3 regions of the Paenibacillus sp. FJAT-27812 genome follow, and region 3 is predicted to be linked to each of the others. Evidence: riboswitches for the same ligand, from Rfam matches in the RefSeq annotation. Region 3 holds a riboswitch; each other region holds the start of a gene.
The links. A riboswitch is a leader RNA that binds a small molecule or an ion and turns the genes downstream of it on or off. The one in region 3 is predicted to bind ZMP and ZTP.

Region 1 (5,811 bases), 6.0 Mb from region 3:
TTGTATTTTTTCTACTATAGCATACACTGGAGAGATGTAAACCATAATTATCCGAAAAGGCGTTGAATAAATGAAAAATTTACTCGTTACGGGCTATCGCGCGCATGAGCTTAATATTTTTAACCAGAAGCATGAAGGCATCGTTTATATTAAAAAAGCATTGACAGGCAAGCTGTTTCCGCTCATCGAGGATGGGCTTGAATGGGTCATCACACCCGGACAATACGGCGTTGACCTCTGGGCATGCGAGGTCGTCATCGCGCTTAAGGAAATTTATCCGCATCTGAGACTCTCGATTATTGCGGCGTATGCAAATCCGGAAGAAAAGTGGAAGGACGATAAAAAGGAATTTTACCAGCAGGTGCTGAAAGGGGTCGATTATTACGCTTCCGTCAGCAATCAGCCGTATAACGGGATATGGCAGTTTAATGCGCGGGACGAGCTGCTCTTCCGCAAGACGGACGGCATTCTGCTCGTTTACGACGAGGATGCGGGCGAGGGCAGCCCAAAGTTTATTAAGGAAAAGGCGCTCAAGAAGCAGCAGGCGGAAGGCTATGAATATATCAGCATCAGCTCGGAAGATATTCAAAGCATCGCGGATGATGACAATTTGTATTCCGAACATTAATGGTTGAAACGGTAGGAGATACATGCGTTCCCAGTGATTTGACAAATCACGGGAACTGCATTATCATCTGATTAGATAGTTATCTAATTAGACGAATGTTAAATATACTATAAAGAGAGGATTTAAAACGATGCAGCTGGATAAAGTTGTCGCGTACCATAAGGCGCTGGCAGATGCGACGAGAATCAAACTATTGATAATGCTCGCTGAGGGCGAGCTGAATGGCCAGGAGCTGGCTGAGAAGCTAGGCGTAACGCCTGCTACGGTCACGCATCATGCGACTAAGCTTCGCGAAGCGAGCTTAATTAATGAGCGAAGAGAAAAAAATACGATTTATTTTTCGTTGAACCATTATTTTATTAAGAGCAACGCGAGTGCCGCGGAGCAGCTCATTTACCGAAACGCGGGAACAGAGAGGGGATTGGAGAGCATGGAGGAGAGCAGCAAGCGATTGCAGGACTCGGTTATCCGAAATTTTTTTACGGCAGAAGGAAAGCTAAAGCATATTCCGGCTCAGCATAAGAAGAAGCTTATCGCGCTGCAGCATATCGTGTCGCAGCTGACAAGGGGACAGAAGTATACGGAGAAGGAGATAAATGTTTTTATTAAAGGCTTCCATGATGATTTTGCTACGATTCGACGGGAATTTATTATGCATCAATACATGTTTAGAGAAAACGACATTTATGAACTGAATCCGCAGGAAATGTGGGCGAAATGGGAGACGTTAACTTAGAGGCGGCGGAAAAAATGATTATACCTATTTTGGGCCTGTAAAGCCCGCAGCTTCCCGGCTAAGATAAACGTATACCATACATTAAGGGAGCTGTTTTATTGTCTGATAGAAGTGAACTTGTTTCACAGTTGCTGTTGACTGCCGAGAAGCTTGGATTAACGGATATTGATCCTGTTATTTTAAGCAAAGGCGGAAATTTGATTATTCATTTGACTCCTCATGAGGTTATTGTCCGGGCAGCTGTTGTTCTATCCGAACAAAATGCAGGGCATGCACATGACATTTTAGAGCGGGAGGTGCGGGTAGCCTTTCATTTGCATAATTATGGCGTGCCCGTGGTGAAGCCCATGCCAGACGCGGGGCCTCACCGCGCCGCGGGCGTGTGGGCGACATTTTGGCGTTACGCGCCGCCTGTGCAGCTCGAGCCCCTTTCACCAAGCGAGGCCGTTGCGCTCGTTAACAAGCTTTCTTTAGCGATGCGCGACTTCGCTGGCCCCATGCCCGTGCTCGGCGTCTGGGAACGGGCTTGTCAGGCGGCTGCAAGGCTAAGCGAACACCCGGATGACCGTATCCAGTCTTTATTGCGGGTTTTTCTGGAGATAGACATTCAAATTCGATCGATTAAACGAGAAGCTTTGATGCCTGCCCATGGAGATGCCCATGCCGGCAATGTGCTTCCAAGCCCGGAAGGCTGGCTTTGGATCGATTTTGAGGATGTATCCTACATGCCTGCTTACTGGGATTTGGCATCGTATATATGCAACCTTGCTTTGTTTGGCGGCTCCGAGGAGCCAACCTATGTTTACTTGATGAGCCAAGCCGAGATGATAAAGGATCCTTCAGCTTTTGCGCTTGCGCTGACGGCGAGGACGTTGCTTGCTACCTTATCCAATCTCGATTTAGCGCTTGTCGGTGACGGGGATTTGCCATTCGCGATCAGGCAGCTGGAGCTTGCGGAAGCTTTTATCAGCAGGATTAACGAGAGGGTTTAACGCTTCCTATTGAATCGAACCTGTATATAGTAAAAAAGCATTGCTATATGTTCTTTTTCCTCATACAATAAAGTAAATATCTGGTATGTGCGACTGGCGTAAACGTGGATAACCACGAGGAAGCACTTATTTATATCGCCGTACGCCTGGGCAAAGTATTTGATCTTTGATCAAGTACTTTTTTTATTTTTATGATGAAAGGTCAGGTGTTTACGCATGAAGATGGCATTCATTCTGTTTGACAGCATGACGACGCTGGATTTTACCGGTTTTTATGAAGCGGTAACGTGGATGGGAATTTTGAAAGCAAAGGAAACGATGTCATGGGACTTTTGTTCGAACAAAAAGGAGATAACGGATGATCGGGGGCTTACGATGAAGATCGACCGGGTTCTGCCTGACCTGTCAGCCTATGATTTAGTATTTATACCGGGCGGGTTATCGACAAGGCAGCTCAGATATGATCCCGATTTTATGTCATGGATTCAAACTGCGCGAGATGTGCCGTACAAGGTATCCGTGTGCACTGGGGCATTGATTTTGGGTGCTGCTGGTTATTTGCACGGCAAAAAAGCGACAACCAATCCATCTGCCTACGACCTGCTTGCCCCTTATTGCGAAGAGGTGATTAAGGAGCGTTATGCGAGAGACGGGAATGTTTTTACAGGCGGAGGGGTATCGGCTTCCATTGATTTAGGTTTATTTGTCGTAGAATCCCTTACGAATGAAGCGGTGGCGCGGCAAATTCAATTGAAGATGGATTATCCTTACTATACTGCTGGTTTGCGAAAATAGAGGTGCGGGAGGATGGTTTAGATGCAGATTCGTTTGTTGGAAAAAAGCGATCAATCGCAAGTTGAGTACATAATGGCGGGGCACCCGCTGCAATTTCCTCCTTTTATTATGGAGAAGTATCCTGAGCGCTGGCAAGCTTTTTTGGCTATCCAAAATGACAAGCAATGCCGTTACTATGTCTATTTAGCGGAGTCAGGCGAGGTAGCGGGCCATGCCGGATATTTGTTGAACGAAGAATTGGCGCTATATGAAATCGAGGGGGTAGCGGTGTCGCCCAAAAACCAGCGGCAAGGGATCGGGAAAGCCTTGATCGATAATATTTGCAAACAGATAAGAAAGTTGGGAAGGACGCAAGTGATTCTCTACACGTTAGGCCATGCGGGCAATGAAGATACGTTGTCCTTCTATCGCGGCATTGGCTTTGAAATGATGAACTGGGAGAACGATTATTTTCAAAAGGATTACCACCGGGTCACTTTCGTCAAAGGCTTATAAAACTGATTTTCATCTAACGAAGGAGGCATGCTGGCAATGAAAGGAGGTTGTCAGGCATTGCTGCCAAGTATACAATGTGTAAGGGGAAAAATAAGGACAATAATTGTTCAAGGAGAGTGCAACAGGTTTGTCATCAAGTGCTATCGCTACAACTTCACTTTCATTTCGTTTTCGTTTAATTACTTTGCTGCTGGTCGTCGTAGTTGCGGGCATGAGCCAAGGGCTGCTGCTTCCGCTGCTGTCCATAATGCTGGAGGACTCCGGCGTTTCGGCGGATATGAACGGCATTAACTCAGCGGCTATGTATATCGGAATTTTCTGTACCATGTTTTTCGTAGAGAAGCCGGTCTTGCGTTTTGGTTACAAAAAAGTGATCGTAGCAGGTATTTCGCTAGTTACGCTTGCGAGCCTGCTCTTCCCATTTACCGAGTCGCTTGCCCTATGGTTCGCCTTGCGGCTCCTCGTCGGCGTGGGCGATAGCTCGCTCCATTATGCTACCCAGCTTTGGATTGTAAGCTCAAGCCCTGCCGATCGGCGCGGGAGATACATCTCGTTGTATGGAATGGCATACGGACTTGGCTTTAGTCTAGGGCCGCTCGGCATCAATCTTCTTCCGCTTGGCAGGGCGGTACCGTTTATTGTTTCTAGCCTGTTTTTTGTCACGGTGCTGCTGCTAGTGCTGCGTATGAAAAGCGAGATGCCAGAGCGAGCCCCAAGAGATGCTGCGGCTGAGAATCGGTTCGTTAGAACGTACCGGATGGCGTGGTTCGTGCTTATACCGGGCTTCTTGTACGGCTTGATGGAGGCTTCCATGAACAGCAGCTTCCCGCTGTACGGCTTGCGCATTGAATTAAGCCAGCACTGGATCTCGCTGCTGTTGCTGGCATTCGGGGTAGGGGGGCTGGTTTTGCAGCTGCCGCTTGGTATCTTGAGCGACCGAATCGGACGTAAACCGGTGCTGATTGCCTGCGGAATAGTCGGGTCGCTTGCTTTCTTCGCGATTCCTGCCGCCGGGAACAATGTTTTGCTGCTATTCTTGCTGTTCGCAATTGCTGGAGGCGTGGTGGGATCGTTCTACTCACTCGGACTTGCTTATGCGGCTGATATTTTGCCCCGGGCCATATTGCCGGCAGCAAATGTCATCGCCTCGATCCATTTTAGCATCGGAAGCATTATGGGGCCGACGCTCGGCGGTTACGGCATACGTTATGTATCTCCTTCCATTAACTTTCTGTTCTTGGGCGCAGCGTTTCTCGTTTTCGCCATGCTCGGCTTCGGATTTCGTCCGAAAAGGCAAGCCGGAGACGTAACCGCGTCGGTGTAGAGGTTTGCAGTAACGATTCAGCCAATTTAACGGGAAAAGACGGATTCGAATACGATTCCCGACACGCAAAATGAGCCTTAGAAGCGATTCTAAGGCTCATTTTTATTTTTGGCCGCTTAAGTTGTCACTCATACTTATTTGCACTGGATGATTTGTGCTTCGTCTCTTCCTTATGTTTCTCATCCTGCACCTGAAGCTTCAGATCCTCTACCGGTATGGGATCAACGGTCTGCTCGCTTTTGAACTTATCGAACAAGCTCTCCTTGTCTGTCGGATATTGCTCGGGGTGATCTCGTTTGCCATTCTTCGCTGCACCGTCTGCATCCTTCTCGAATTCATTCATGCGAATCCACCTCATTTCGTCGTTTCTATGTATGTACCCAAACTTTTGGCGGATCAATCGAAATGGTTGTAACTTTTTCCCAAAATTGGCGTCTAACTTTTATCTGGATAACAAATGGAAGGAAGGTGAACGAGATGAGGGGGAATTGGATGAAGCTAGTCATTGTATCGATTATTGTGGCGGCTGCGGTAACTCCGATGTCTGCTTCTGCTAATGCGGCGAAGGCGCCGCTGCTGGATGGCATTGTATCGATAGATGGAAATTATGCGCTGGACAATAAAGGCGTGTTATGGGCTTGGAATGAGGATACGTTCGAGGCCGTGCGGGTGCTGAGTGACGTTAAGAAGATTTCTGAGCGCAATGCGGCAGTAAAAAAGGACGGAAGCGTGTGGACGTGGGGAAGAAAAACAGAAAGCGTAGCTGCACCGGGCGGCGGGTTTGTTTATTTTAATTCCTTCGATCAACCGGCCCCCGTGGAGGGGCTTAGTAACGCAGTCG
Region 2 (5,811 bases), 1.7 Mb from region 3:
AGGCAGTTTCAAAATTCATGGGCAACCATCCTTATCTGCATGAAGAATCGAGGCGCATCAACGATGCTGCCTTCGTTTGTATGTTTATTGACACCATTATAGCTTGCCAACCGACGGGTGTGAAAAGCTAAAGTTTTTATCGTCTAGCTTTTTTCCCGCTCTAGTCACTCTCGGAACCGAATTAAAAAAGATAGATTGCTAGGTTTATATTTTCCGGTAGGCGGACATAATGACGGATAGATACGTTCCGGAACGCAAGCAGACGCACTGACGGGTGCGACGAGAGGAGCTTGTGTGTATGTCCAGCCATTTTTCCATTCATTCTTATTCCAATGTTTCGAAGTCCACTCCTTCTTATTCGGTGCGCGCCCAAAAATCCGCTTATCGCAGATCATATGGTTTTATTGTTTTTGCCATTATTATTTTAATTATGAGCTGGGAAGCCCAGAAGATGGATGCAGCGGTTGCTGGCGGCGAAATTCCGCAGGAAGCGATTCGTTTACGTATATTAGCCAACTCCGATAATCCCGCGGACCAAGTCGTGAAGCGCGTTGTCCGGGATGAGATCGTTAAAGCGATGAACGGCTGGGTTACGGGCCCTCAGACGATTGAGGAAGCACGTCAGACGATTATCGCCAATATGCCTGAAATTGAACGGATTACAGCAAAGGTATTAAAGAGCCGCGGCTTTGAATATGGTTCCGCCGCCGAGCTTGGCATGGTTCCTTTCCCTACAAAAATGTACGGCAATCAGGTTTATCCAGCCGGTGACTATGAAGCGCTTCGCATTACGCTTGGCGAAGGCAAAGGTCAAAATTGGTGGTGCGTGCTGTTCCCGCCGCTTTGCTTCATTGATGCTGCAACTGGCGAGGCTTCGGCTGCGCCAGCCGAGGAGACGGCAAAGGCAGCAGCGGAGAAGGCGGATGCTGCTCCAGAGAAGGCGGCCGCGCTGCAAGCAGCGGCGGCAGATGCGCCTGCTGCAGGAGAAGCGCCGGAAGCGAAGTTTTTTCTCTGGGAGATGATCAAATCGCTTATCGATTGGATCAAATCATTGTTTGCATAAGAAGCGGCAGTTCCTTCTGATTTTGCGGGGAGGAGCTGCCGTTTCTGCTCGTTTTGGAGCGCTTATGCTATAATAATGGATGAATGGACAATTTAATTTTAGCGGCAAGGATTGAAGGATAAAGATGACGACAACTAATATATGGCGTGTAAAAAAGGCTGATGACAATCGGCTGCGCGAAGAGCTCGCACAGGCCGCATGTCAGCTGAAAGACGGCGGCGTAATTGCTTTTCCGACGGAGACGGTGTATGGACTTGGCGCGGATGCGCGAAACACAGCAGCCGTAGAGCGAATATTTACCGCAAAGGGGCGTCCTTCGGACAATCCCCTTATCGTTCATATCGCTCAGCGCGAGCAATTGAATGAGCTGGTGCTGCCATATCCGCAGCTGGCTGCGGATCTTATGGACCATTTTTGGCCGGGGCCGCTTACGATTGTGCTGCCTGTCCGTCCGGGCGTGCTTTCCCCGCTAGTGACGGCTGGCTTATCAACCGTGGGCATCCGGATGCCGGACCACCCTACGGCGCTTGCTCTGCTTGTGCAGGCGGGCTGCCCGGTTGCCGCGCCAAGCGCCAATCGATCCGGCAGGCCAAGCCCGACGCTTGCCGAGCATGTGCTGGAGGATCTAGATGGACGTATCGATGGTGTAGTTGACGACGGGCCGACGGGCGTTGGCTTGGAATCGACGGTGATAGAGCTGGTCGGCGACAAGGACATTCGGATATTGCGTCCAGGAGGCATAACGCTTGAAGCGCTGCAGCAGGCGGCGCCGGCTGCTGAAATCGACAGCGGCATAACAGAGGAGCCAGAGACGGCGCCTCGTTCCCCCGGCATGAAATATACGCATTATGCGCCGCAAGGGGAGCTGGAGCTTGTACAAGGCGATTCTGAAGCTGTCGTCGCGTACATTCAGGCGCAAGTGACAGCTGCGCGAGCGCGCGGCGAGATTACGGGCGTGCTCGCCTTTGAAGAACGTCTTGGCCGCTATGAGTCGGATACTGTGCTTTCATTGGGAAGCGAGTTAGAGCTTGATGCAGCAGCGCATCTGCTATACGCAGCCTTGCGTGAGTTTGACGGCGCAGGCGCGCAGCGCATATGGGCGGAGTGCTGCAGCATTCATGGCATTGGCGCAGCCTTGATGAACCGGCTGGCTAAGGCGGCGGGTAACCGAATTATTTTCGTATAGGCAGCTACAAGAAAAGCTTGGGTTTCACGTTATTTCCAGTCATTGAAAATTTAGCTTGGCACAGCAAATAGTATGTTTGTCCTCATGCCCGCATATGTTTGGTAAAGAATACAGGCGGACATGGGGGAGATTGACTGTGGTCGAAGCACATTTGCATGCCGGACAGCTGTTGACGCTGCTCATTATAGCGTTGGCGCTCGGTTTAGACGCGTTTTCACTTGGACTTGGCATTGGGCTGAAAGGTATTCGGCTGCTGGATATTTTAAAGCTCGGCATTGTGATTGCTCTGTTTCATGTTATAATGCCGCTTGCGGGCATATATACCGGGCAGTATGTAGGCGGCTTGCTTGGAGATGTGGCAACGACTGCAGCCGGTATTTTGCTAGTTCTGCTAGGCGGTCATATGGTTTATAGCTCGCTGCGCGGAGACGCGGTGCAGTCCTTTGACCATCGGTCCCTATGGGGCTTGCTGGTGCTTTCGCTAAGCGTCAGCATTGATTCCTTCTCCGTTGGCATCACGCTTGGCATGTTTGCAGCTAATTTGTGGACGACCATTCTGCTGATTGGTTTTTTTGGCGGGCTGATGTCGGTGCTGGGCTTAATGCTTGGGCGCAAAGTAAGCAACAATCTTGGTGAATATGGCGAAGCCATAGGCGGGGCCATTTTGCTCGTCTTTGGCATCTTGTTTATTTTTTGATGGACAGACACTTAGATTCGGGTAGAAAAGGAGTTGGCAGTGTGAAGCGTATTTTATTTGTTTGTACCGGCAATACATGCCGCTCGCCGATGGCGGAGGCTATGCTTCGCCGGATGGCTGCTCTGAGAAACATTACGGTTGCTGTACGTTCTGCGGGCATATCTACGATTGATGGGCTTCCGGTTTCGGCACATGCGGTAGAGACGCTTAGACAACGCGACATCGATCACAAAAGCACGTCGCTTGCGCTGACGAGCGAAGCGGTCGGCTGGGCGGATATAATTTTGACGATGACGGCAAACCATAAGCGCGGGCTTTTGCAATGGCATCCGGAGGCGATCGACAAAACCTATACGCTCAAAGAATACGCCAATCAGGACGCGCGCGTACTGGCTGATATCGAAGAGCTGGAGCGTCTATATTCAGAACTTCATATGAAGCAGGCGCTGGGGCAGCAGTTGACCTCCGCTGAGAGAAGCCGGCTGCTTGAGCTGGAGCGCCGTATACCAAGCTTCGACATCGTTGATCCATTCGGCGGCTCGTTGTCGGTTTACAGCACCAGCGCGAATGAAATTGAGGACGCGCTCGTGAAGCTGCTGGACAAGCTTTCGAAGAGGTAATTCCGCAATTGCCCAATGCGATATAGATTGATTTTTCACGAAGGTTCGGCTATTATAAAAGGACAATATACGGTTTCCGATGTAACTGGCGACGGAAGTGGGTAACCACGGTGGAGCATCGGAATATACGGCCGGTCGCCTGGGCAAAGAGCAGCATGCTATTCAGCATGTCTTGCTCTTTTTTCGTCTTTTTTTGCAAAAATAGGTATACTAGCACTGTGATGTATCATTTCGAAGGAGGTCTTTTGCGTTGAAAATTGCTATTGGTGCCGATCATGCAGGTTATCGTTTGAAGGATGAGGTCGTTCCTTTTCTTCAATCGCTCGGTCATGAAATTGAAGATGTTGGCTGCAGCTGCGACCAATCGGTTGATTATCCGGACTATGCATTGCCTGTATGCGACCTTGTTACGAGCGGCAAAGCAGAGCGCGGTATCTTGATTTGCGGGACAGGAATCGGCATGTCGATTGCTGCCAACAAAGTGCGGGGCATCCGCTGCGCGCTAGTAAATGATATGTTCTCGGCGAAAGCCACTCGCGAGCATAACGATACGAATGTATTGGCGCTTGGGGAGCGAGTTATCGGCCCTGGGATTGCGCTGGAGATTGTTCGGATCTGGCTTGAAACGCCGTTCTCAAACGGCGAGCGCCATGTTGGCCGGGTTAATAAAGTCAAGCAAATTGAAGAGCAATATATTAGCCAGTCCTAATTAGGGGGCCATCGCAATGAGTGAAAACATCCAATTACAGCCAGGAGTCATTGCAGAGCAAGTAGAGACGATTGTTCGAGAGCTGGTGTCCGCTGGCGGAATCGGTATGAGTCAGTTGCTTGTCATTGGTGTAAGTACAAGTGAAGTGCTTGGGCATCGCATCGGTACAGCAGGGACAACGGAGACGGCTGAGCAGATCTATGCAGGCGTGGAAGCTGTCCGCAGGGATATTGGTTTCATTCCGGCGTATCAATGCTGCGAGCATCTGAATCGCGCGCTCGTTATCGAGCAAGCTGCCGCTGAGCGTTATGGATTAGACATTGTAGGTGCGGTACCTGTGCCAAAAGCAGGCGGGTCGATGGCGGCATACGCCTATCGTCAGCTCGAGTCACCTTGTTTAGTAGAAGCTGTGCAAGCGCACGCGGGCGTCGATATCGGAGATACGTTCATCGGCATGCATTTGAAGAGAGTGGCCGTACCGGTTCGTCCGACGATTCGCCGCATTGGCGAGGCGCATGTGACGATGGCCGTTACAAGGCCGAAGCTTATAGGCGGTTCCCGTGCGGTATATGAGCTGGAGACGAATATAACGGCTGATCAAGCTGCTGGAACATGCGATTAGGTTACATTTTTGAGCCATAATGAGTTGATTTTTAACCATTTTAAAATACAGGCTATCTAACTTGAGGAGGAATACTGAAATGGAAAATTTACGCAAGCAAGATCCTGAGGTTCTAAAAGCGCTAGGCCTAGAGCTTGGCCGTCAACGCGACAATATCGAGCTTATCGCATCCGAGAACATCGTTAGCGAAGCGGTGCTCGAAGCAATGGGAAGCGTCCTGACTAACAAATATGCAGAAGGTTACCCGAGCAAGCGTTTCTACGGCGGCTGTGAGCATGTTGACATCGTTGAGGACATCGCTCGCAACCGTGCAAAAGAACTGTTTGGCGCTGAGCATGCGAACGTACAGCCACACTCCGGCGCACAAGCGAACATGGCTGTTTACCTAGCGGCTTTGCAGCCTGGCGACACGGTTCTTGGTATGAACCTGGCGCATGGCGGTCACTTGACGCACGGCAGCCCGGTTAACGCATCCGGCTTGCTTTACAATTTCGTTGCATACGGCGTGCAAGAGGATTCCTTCACAATCGATTACGAAGAAGTGCGCAAGCTAGCTTTCAAACACCGTCCGCGCATGCTCGTAGCTGGCGCAAGTGCTTACCCGCGCACCATCGATTTCGAAAAGCTTGGCCAAATTGCTAACGACGTAGGCGCATTGTTCATGGTAGATATGGCGCATATCGCTGGTTTGGTAGCAGCAGGCTTGCACCCGAGCCCAGTGCCGCATGCACATTTCGTAACGACAACAACTCACAAAACGCTTCGTGGTCCTCGCGGCGGTATGATCCTTTGCCGTAAGCCATGGGCAGCGGCAATCGATAAAGCGGTATTCCCAGGCTCGCAAGGCGGCCCGTTAATGCATATTATTGCTGCTAAAGCAGTTGCTTTCGGCGAAGCGCTTCAACCGGAATTTA
Region 3 (5,811 bases):
TTCGCATTGTTGATGAAGGCTTGCTCATGTCTCAGCACCAGCTTGATCAGCTGCTCATCCGCATTCGTTTCGCTTGCAATGTATTGTACAAGCTCTTGTTCATTTAATTGTTCAGTCATCGTCTGTCATCTCCTAATCGCATTACTCGTCTCATTGTACCACATTCCACTCTCCCTTATGAGAGCGGATAGCTAAGCGTTTTGTAAAAACTGGTGCCCGTGCAGCTGATAGTACAGCCCTCTGCTAGCGAGCAGCTCCTCGTGGCTTCCGCGCTCCGCGATTTCGCCGTCCTTGATGAAAAGTATCGTATCCGCATGGCGAATCGTGCTTAGACGATGGGCAATGACGAAGCTCGTTCTTCCGCTGAGCAGCTTCTTCATCGCCTCTTGGATTTGCAGCTCGGCAAGCGTATCGACGCTGCTCGTCGCTTCATCCAGGATGAGCAGAGAAGGATCTCCCAGTATGGCGCGTGCGATCGTAAGGAGCTGGCGTTGTCCATGGCTGACATTGCCGCCTTCCGCCGTCAGCTCCGTATCATAGCCCTGAGGCAGCTTGGCAATGAAGCTGTGCGCATTCGCTTGGACAGCTGCTGCTTCCACCTCTTCGTCCGTTGCCTCCAGCTTGCCATAGCGTATATTCTCGCGAATGGTGCCCGAGAACAAATGGGCATCCTGCAGCACGATGCCGAGCTGGCTTCGAAGGCTGTTTTTGTCCATCGCGCGAATGTCTTCGTCATCGATCAATATTTGACCGTCGTTAATCTCAAAGAATCGTCCGATCAAATTAATGATCGTCGTCTTCCCCGCACCTGTCGGCCCAACAAGCGCGATCGTCTCGCCGGGTTTAGCTGTAAAGCTAATATTTCGCAGAGCCGCAGTGCCGTCCTTATACGCAAATCCGACATTCCGGAATTCCACTTTGCCTGCTAGAGTCTCCACCTCCGATGCTCGTTCCGCACCGTCGTATTCCGAAGGAATGTCCATCATTTCGAATACCCGCTCAGCACCTGCTATGCCGGACTGGATCATGTTGTATTGATTTGCGACTTCATTAAGCGGTCCACTAAACTGCCTCGAATATCCGAGAAAGCTTATAATAACGCCCACGGTAGCAAGGTCATGCACGGCCAGCCAGCCGCCGACGCCTGCAATGATCAGATAGCTGATATGACCGAACATGTTCATAAAAGGGCCCATCGTGCCGGAATAAATTTGAGCCTTGATTCCGACTTTCTTCAGCTTCGCGTTCGCCTCGCTGAAGCGCTCCGCCATCCGCTCCTCTTGATGGAATAAGGCAACGACCTTCTGGCCGGATACCGTCTCTTCAATAAAGCTGTTCAGACCGCCCAGCTCCTGCTGCTGGCCTTGGAACTGGCGCTTCGTAACTCTCGCGATTCTTTTCGATACAAAAACGATAAGCGGAATGACCACAAGCGCGACGAGCGTAAGCCAAACGTTTAAGAAGAGCATCATCGAGAAGGAGCCTATGAGCATAATGACGCTCGATATGATCTGGATCAAGCTTTGGTTCAGCGTATTCGTCACATTGTCGATGTCGTTCGTCGTGCGGCTCATCAGCTCGCCGTGATTTTTGCCGGCGAAAAAAGGGATCGGCAGCTTTTGCAAATGAATGAACAGGTTGTTGCGCAAGCTCCAAACCGTCCGCTGCGATACATCCGCTAGGAAGAAGGCTTGCAGCCAGCCAACTAAGCTGCCAGCCGCATATACCCCAAGCATAAGCAGACAGATTTGAAGCAGTCCGTCGTATTTCTTCGCAATAATATAATCGTCCAGCGCTGTGCCAAGCAGATAAGGGCCTGCAAGCGTAAGACCCGCGGCGGCCACCGTAAGGATGATGACCGTGATGAGTCTTGCTCGCTGCTGAACTAAATAAGTGCCGAGTTTTTTTAATGTCGATAGCGTATGATTCATCCTTTATGCTCCTTGCTGGGATAAGGCAATCCGGTTGTAAAGCTTGCTTTGCTGCAGCAGCTCCTGATGCGAGCCTATCGCCGTTATTTGCCCATCCTCAAGTACGATAATGCGATCTGCCTGCTGAACGGAAGCAATCCGCTGTCCGATAATAAGGCAGGTGCTGCTCTTCATCAGCGTTTGCAGCGATTTTCGGATGAGCTGGTCGGTGTTAAGGTCAACGGCACTTGTGCAATCGTCGAGAATGACGATTTTTGGCTTTAGCAATAGCGTGCGGGCAATGGATAAACGCTGTTTTTGCCCGCCTGATAGATTGACGCCTCGCTGTCCGAGTACGGTATCATAACCATGCTCCAGCTTCATGATGAACGCATGCGCCTCCGCAGCCTTAGCGGCCGCCTCGATCTCTTGCTGGCTGGCACCCGGCTTGCCGTAGCTAATATTTTCCGCAATGGTGCCGCTGAATAAATGCGCCTGCTGGAGCACCATGCCAATCTGGCTGTGCAGCTCCTGCGGAGCAATCTCGCTGATCGGATGCGAATCGATGCGCAGCACTCCCTCGGTAGGCTCATAAAAGCGCGGAATGAGGCTGACCAGCGTCGATTTGCCCGCTCCGTTCACGCCAACGATGCCGATCGTCTCGCCAGGCTCTACGGCAAAATGGATGTCGCGGAGAACCGCATTCTCGCTATCGCCGTCATAGCTGAAGCTCACATGCTCGAAGGAGATTCGGCCTTCATGTATTTGCTTAGGCTGTTGATCGAATTGCTGCTTAGTATCTTGATTCTCTCGCGGAAGCTCCAAAACCTCGTTAATGCGGTCCGCCGAAGCTTTTGCACGGGATATCGCCATCAATTGATTGCCAAGCCCCAAGGTAGAGAACAACAGCTGTGTAATATAAGTTAAAAACGCCGCCAGGCTGCCGACCGACAAAGCGCCCTGCTCGGAGAGCATTCCCCCGTACCATAAGGCAGCTACGATGCTGAAATTAAGAATGATCGACATAAGCGGCGTATTGAGCGCAACGATTTTGGCTGCTTTTAGGCTGGCCTTCAACAAATTCGAATTCGCTTCATTAAATCTTTCTTCCTCGTAATCCGACCGAACGAAAGCTTTCACTACGCGAATGCCGGACAAATTCTCTTGCATGACAGTATTCACCTGATCGAGCCGCTGCTGCATGATTGAGAATAAAGGAACCGTGATCCGAGTCGTAATGATTAGAAATAAGGCGAGCAAAGGGATCATCGCCAGAAGGATGACCGATAACCGCGGGCTGATCATGAAAGCCATCGTCAGGCTCCCGATAATAATAAACGTATCGCGCGCGAACACGCGGAGGATCAACAGCACAAGCCCCTGAATTTGCGTAACGTCGCCCGTCAGCCTTGTTACAATGGAGCCAGAGCCGAATCGGTCGAGCGACTTCAGCGATAGCGACTGGATTTTTTGGAACAGCTCCTGCCTTAAATCGGCACCAAAGCTCTGCGAGGCAATCGTCGCAAACACCGTGCAGCCTACGCCTGCGAGCAAGCCTATAAGGGCAGCAATCAGCATTTTGGGCGCGGTAGCCGCGATTGCTCCCATATCTCCAGCCATAATGCCGTCATTCACGATGCTGGCCATAAAGCGCGGCTGCAGCAGATCCATGCACACCTCCAGCAGCATGAACAGCGGTGCGAGCACTGCGGACAGCCAATATTTTTTCAGAAAACTAGCTAGCTTAAACACGGGGACACCTCCATCTACCGGCATTTTGCAAAACTGCAAATAAAGAGGGCTGCTCTTCAAGCGCCCTCCTGATGAAGTAATTATAGCATCCATCAACTTCCCTTCGCACTCCAATAACTGGAAATAAATTGCGTATCGCATCCGGCTCGTTTTTTCGATATATTGCTGTTACAATAGACGTAACAACAAAAAGCTGTGCGTGACTGGCGGAGCATGGGGAACCATGAGGAAGCGCATAGCAGCATTAGCCGTACGCCTGGGCAAAGGTAAGGGGACATTCCCCTTGCCTTTTTATGTTTTTCGACAACCATTCGAAGGAGCTGGGTAAACGATGACGGATAAACTTATTTTGGACGGGGCACGTGTCGCTGATGCAATTAAGGAGCAGTTGAAAGCAAGAGTGGAGGCGCTTGGCGCAAAGGGCATCGTTCCTTGTTTAGCTGCTATATTGGTCGGGGATGATCCTGCCTCTGAAACCTATGTTCGGATGAAAGGCAATGCCTGCAAGCGGCTCGGCATCGAGTCACGTCGCGTTCACTTGGATAAGTCCATCTCGACAGAGGACTTGCTTGACGTTATTTCGCAGTTAAATCAGGACCCGCTTGTACACGGCATTTTATTGCAGCACCCGGCGCCCCATCAGATCGATGAGCGTGCAGCTTTTGAAGCGATAAGCATCGAGAAGGATGTCGACGGCGTAACCGCGCTTGGCTTCGCTCAAAACGCTTTTGGTTACGCCGACTATCCTTCCTGCACGCCTGCCGCCATTATGGCGATACTCGATTATTACCAACTACCGATCGGGGGCAAACACGCTGTCGTCGTTGGACGCAGCCCGATTCTCGGCAAGCCGGTATCCATGATGCTGCTCAACCGCAATGCGACCGTTACCACCTGCCATTCCAAAACAGAGAATCTAGCTGACATGCTGCGGCTCGCCGATATCGTCGTCGCCGCGGTCGGCAAACCTGCGTTTATTCAAGGGGAATGGATTCGTGAAGGCGCAGTCGTGCTTGACGCCGGCTACAACAAAGGTAACGTCGGGGATGTCGACTACGAAGCCTGCCTAGCTAAGGCCAGTGCCATCACCCCAGTACCCGCAGGCGTTGGCCCCGTTACAATCGCTATGCTGCTGAAGCATACGGTTGATGCGGCGGAAAAGTCGGTACGATAAGGAAATAGAAGAGCTCTGTTGCAGCGTGTGCGTGCAATAGAGCTCTTTTTTTTGTGTGAGAGGGGGTAGTGATTGTGCAGCTATTGGGGGAGTACGTTCCGCTGCGCTGCACTTTCTGCAGCGTAGCGATTGATAGTTAGAGGCGTGTCTAGGATAGTCGGAATGAAGTGTTCCTTCTATAATACACGCCATGCAGGCGCGCTCGACATCACATTTCTAGCAAGCTAGAATCTATCCTTACTCTACAAATCACGCTCAAGCAAATACCTTGCCGTAAATTGATCTGTTATCAGCACGTTGGAGTAACCGCCGCGCAGCGCGCCATATATGCCATTCACTTTCTTGGCTCCGCCTGCTACCAGTATCGACTGCTCCTTTCGCCGCAGCTCATCCAGACTGATTCCGATCGTACGCCGGTTCAGCACTTCCGAGCATATGGCGCCTGCCGTATCGATGTAGCGTGAACAGATATCCCCTGCTCCCCGCTCATGAATAATTTTCAGATCGGTTTGAGTAAAATAATTCGCTTTAATCAATACGGAATCGTCGGTTGGCGCCCCTACAGTTACAACTGCAATATTAGACAGCTTCCCAAGCTCCAAAATATTGCGGATATGCCGATCCGACTCTATCGTTTGCTTCACAATTTCGTGATCAACAAGCGCAGGCAGCGGAATGAAGTAAGGTATCGTATGGAATGCTTTGCCGAATAAATGAATGATTTCATAAGCGTATGTATTCGTCTCTGAATGACTGACCCCGCCGTTTAGCTGCACGACCTTCACATCTCGAACAGGCTTATCCTTAAGCTGTGTGGCCATTTGATAAATGGTGGTCCCCCATGTTGTGGCGATGATATCGCCATCCTTCACGGTATCATATAAATAATTTGCGGCTGCTTCGCCTATATATCGTTTGACGATATTGTCATCATATTGGGGTACCGAAACAATGACGGCCTTCTTAAGCCCGAAC

Region 1: it holds a riboswitch for ZMP and ZTP, as region 3 does, so the genes downstream of both, ADU23_RS29285 (DJ-1/PfpI family protein) here and ADU23_RS03340 (bifunctional 5,10-methylenetetrahydrofolate dehydrogenase/5,10-methenyltetrahydrofolate cyclohydrolase) in region 3, are expected to answer to the same signal.
Region 2: it holds a riboswitch for ZMP and ZTP, as region 3 does, so the genes downstream of both, rpiB (ribose 5-phosphate isomerase B) here and ADU23_RS03340 (bifunctional 5,10-methylenetetrahydrofolate dehydrogenase/5,10-methenyltetrahydrofolate cyclohydrolase) in region 3, are expected to answer to the same signal.

What each region holds. Positions count from the first base shown of each region.
Region 1 covers NZ_LIGH01000001.1:6,781,901-6,787,711, reverse strand. The annotation lists gene ADU23_RS29300 (DUF1273 domain-containing protein) at 71-628, shown strand; gene ADU23_RS29295 (DUF2087 domain-containing protein) at 759-1,364, shown strand; gene ADU23_RS29290 (aminoglycoside phosphotransferase family protein) at 1,463-2,356, shown strand; ZMP/ZTP riboswitch at 2,436-2,515, shown strand; gene ADU23_RS29285 (DJ-1/PfpI family protein) at 2,573-3,151, shown strand; gene ADU23_RS29280 (GNAT family N-acetyltransferase) at 3,173-3,646, shown strand; gene ADU23_RS29275 (MFS transporter) at 3,774-4,970, shown strand; gene ADU23_RS29270 (hypothetical protein) at 5,095-5,313, opposite strand; gene ADU23_RS29265 (stalk domain-containing protein) at 5,463-5,811, shown strand, end outside.
Region 2 covers NZ_LIGH01000001.1:2,487,247-2,493,057, forward strand. The annotation lists gene ADU23_RS10715 (RNA polymerase sigma-70 factor) at 1-19, opposite strand, end outside; gene spoIIR (stage II sporulation protein R) at 299-1,063, shown strand; gene ADU23_RS10725 (L-threonylcarbamoyladenylate synthase) at 1,188-2,249, shown strand; gene ADU23_RS10730 (manganese efflux pump MntP) at 2,386-2,946, shown strand; gene ADU23_RS10735 (low molecular weight protein arginine phosphatase) at 2,988-3,566, shown strand; ZMP/ZTP riboswitch at 3,638-3,718, shown strand; gene rpiB (ribose 5-phosphate isomerase B) at 3,817-4,275, shown strand; gene ADU23_RS10745 (TIGR01440 family protein) at 4,292-4,897, shown strand; gene glyA (serine hydroxymethyltransferase) at 4,977-5,811, shown strand, end outside.
Region 3 covers NZ_LIGH01000001.1:772,311-778,121, forward strand. The annotation lists gene ADU23_RS03325 (hypothetical protein) at 1-119, opposite strand, end outside; gene ADU23_RS03330 (ABC transporter ATP-binding protein) at 192-1,931, opposite strand; gene ADU23_RS03335 (ABC transporter ATP-binding protein) at 1,935-3,662, opposite strand; ZMP/ZTP riboswitch at 3,852-3,931, shown strand; gene ADU23_RS03340 (bifunctional 5,10-methylenetetrahydrofolate dehydrogenase/5,10-methenyltetrahydrofolate cyclohydrolase) at 3,994-4,836, shown strand; gene ADU23_RS03345 (sugar-binding transcriptional regulator) at 5,079-5,811, opposite strand, start outside.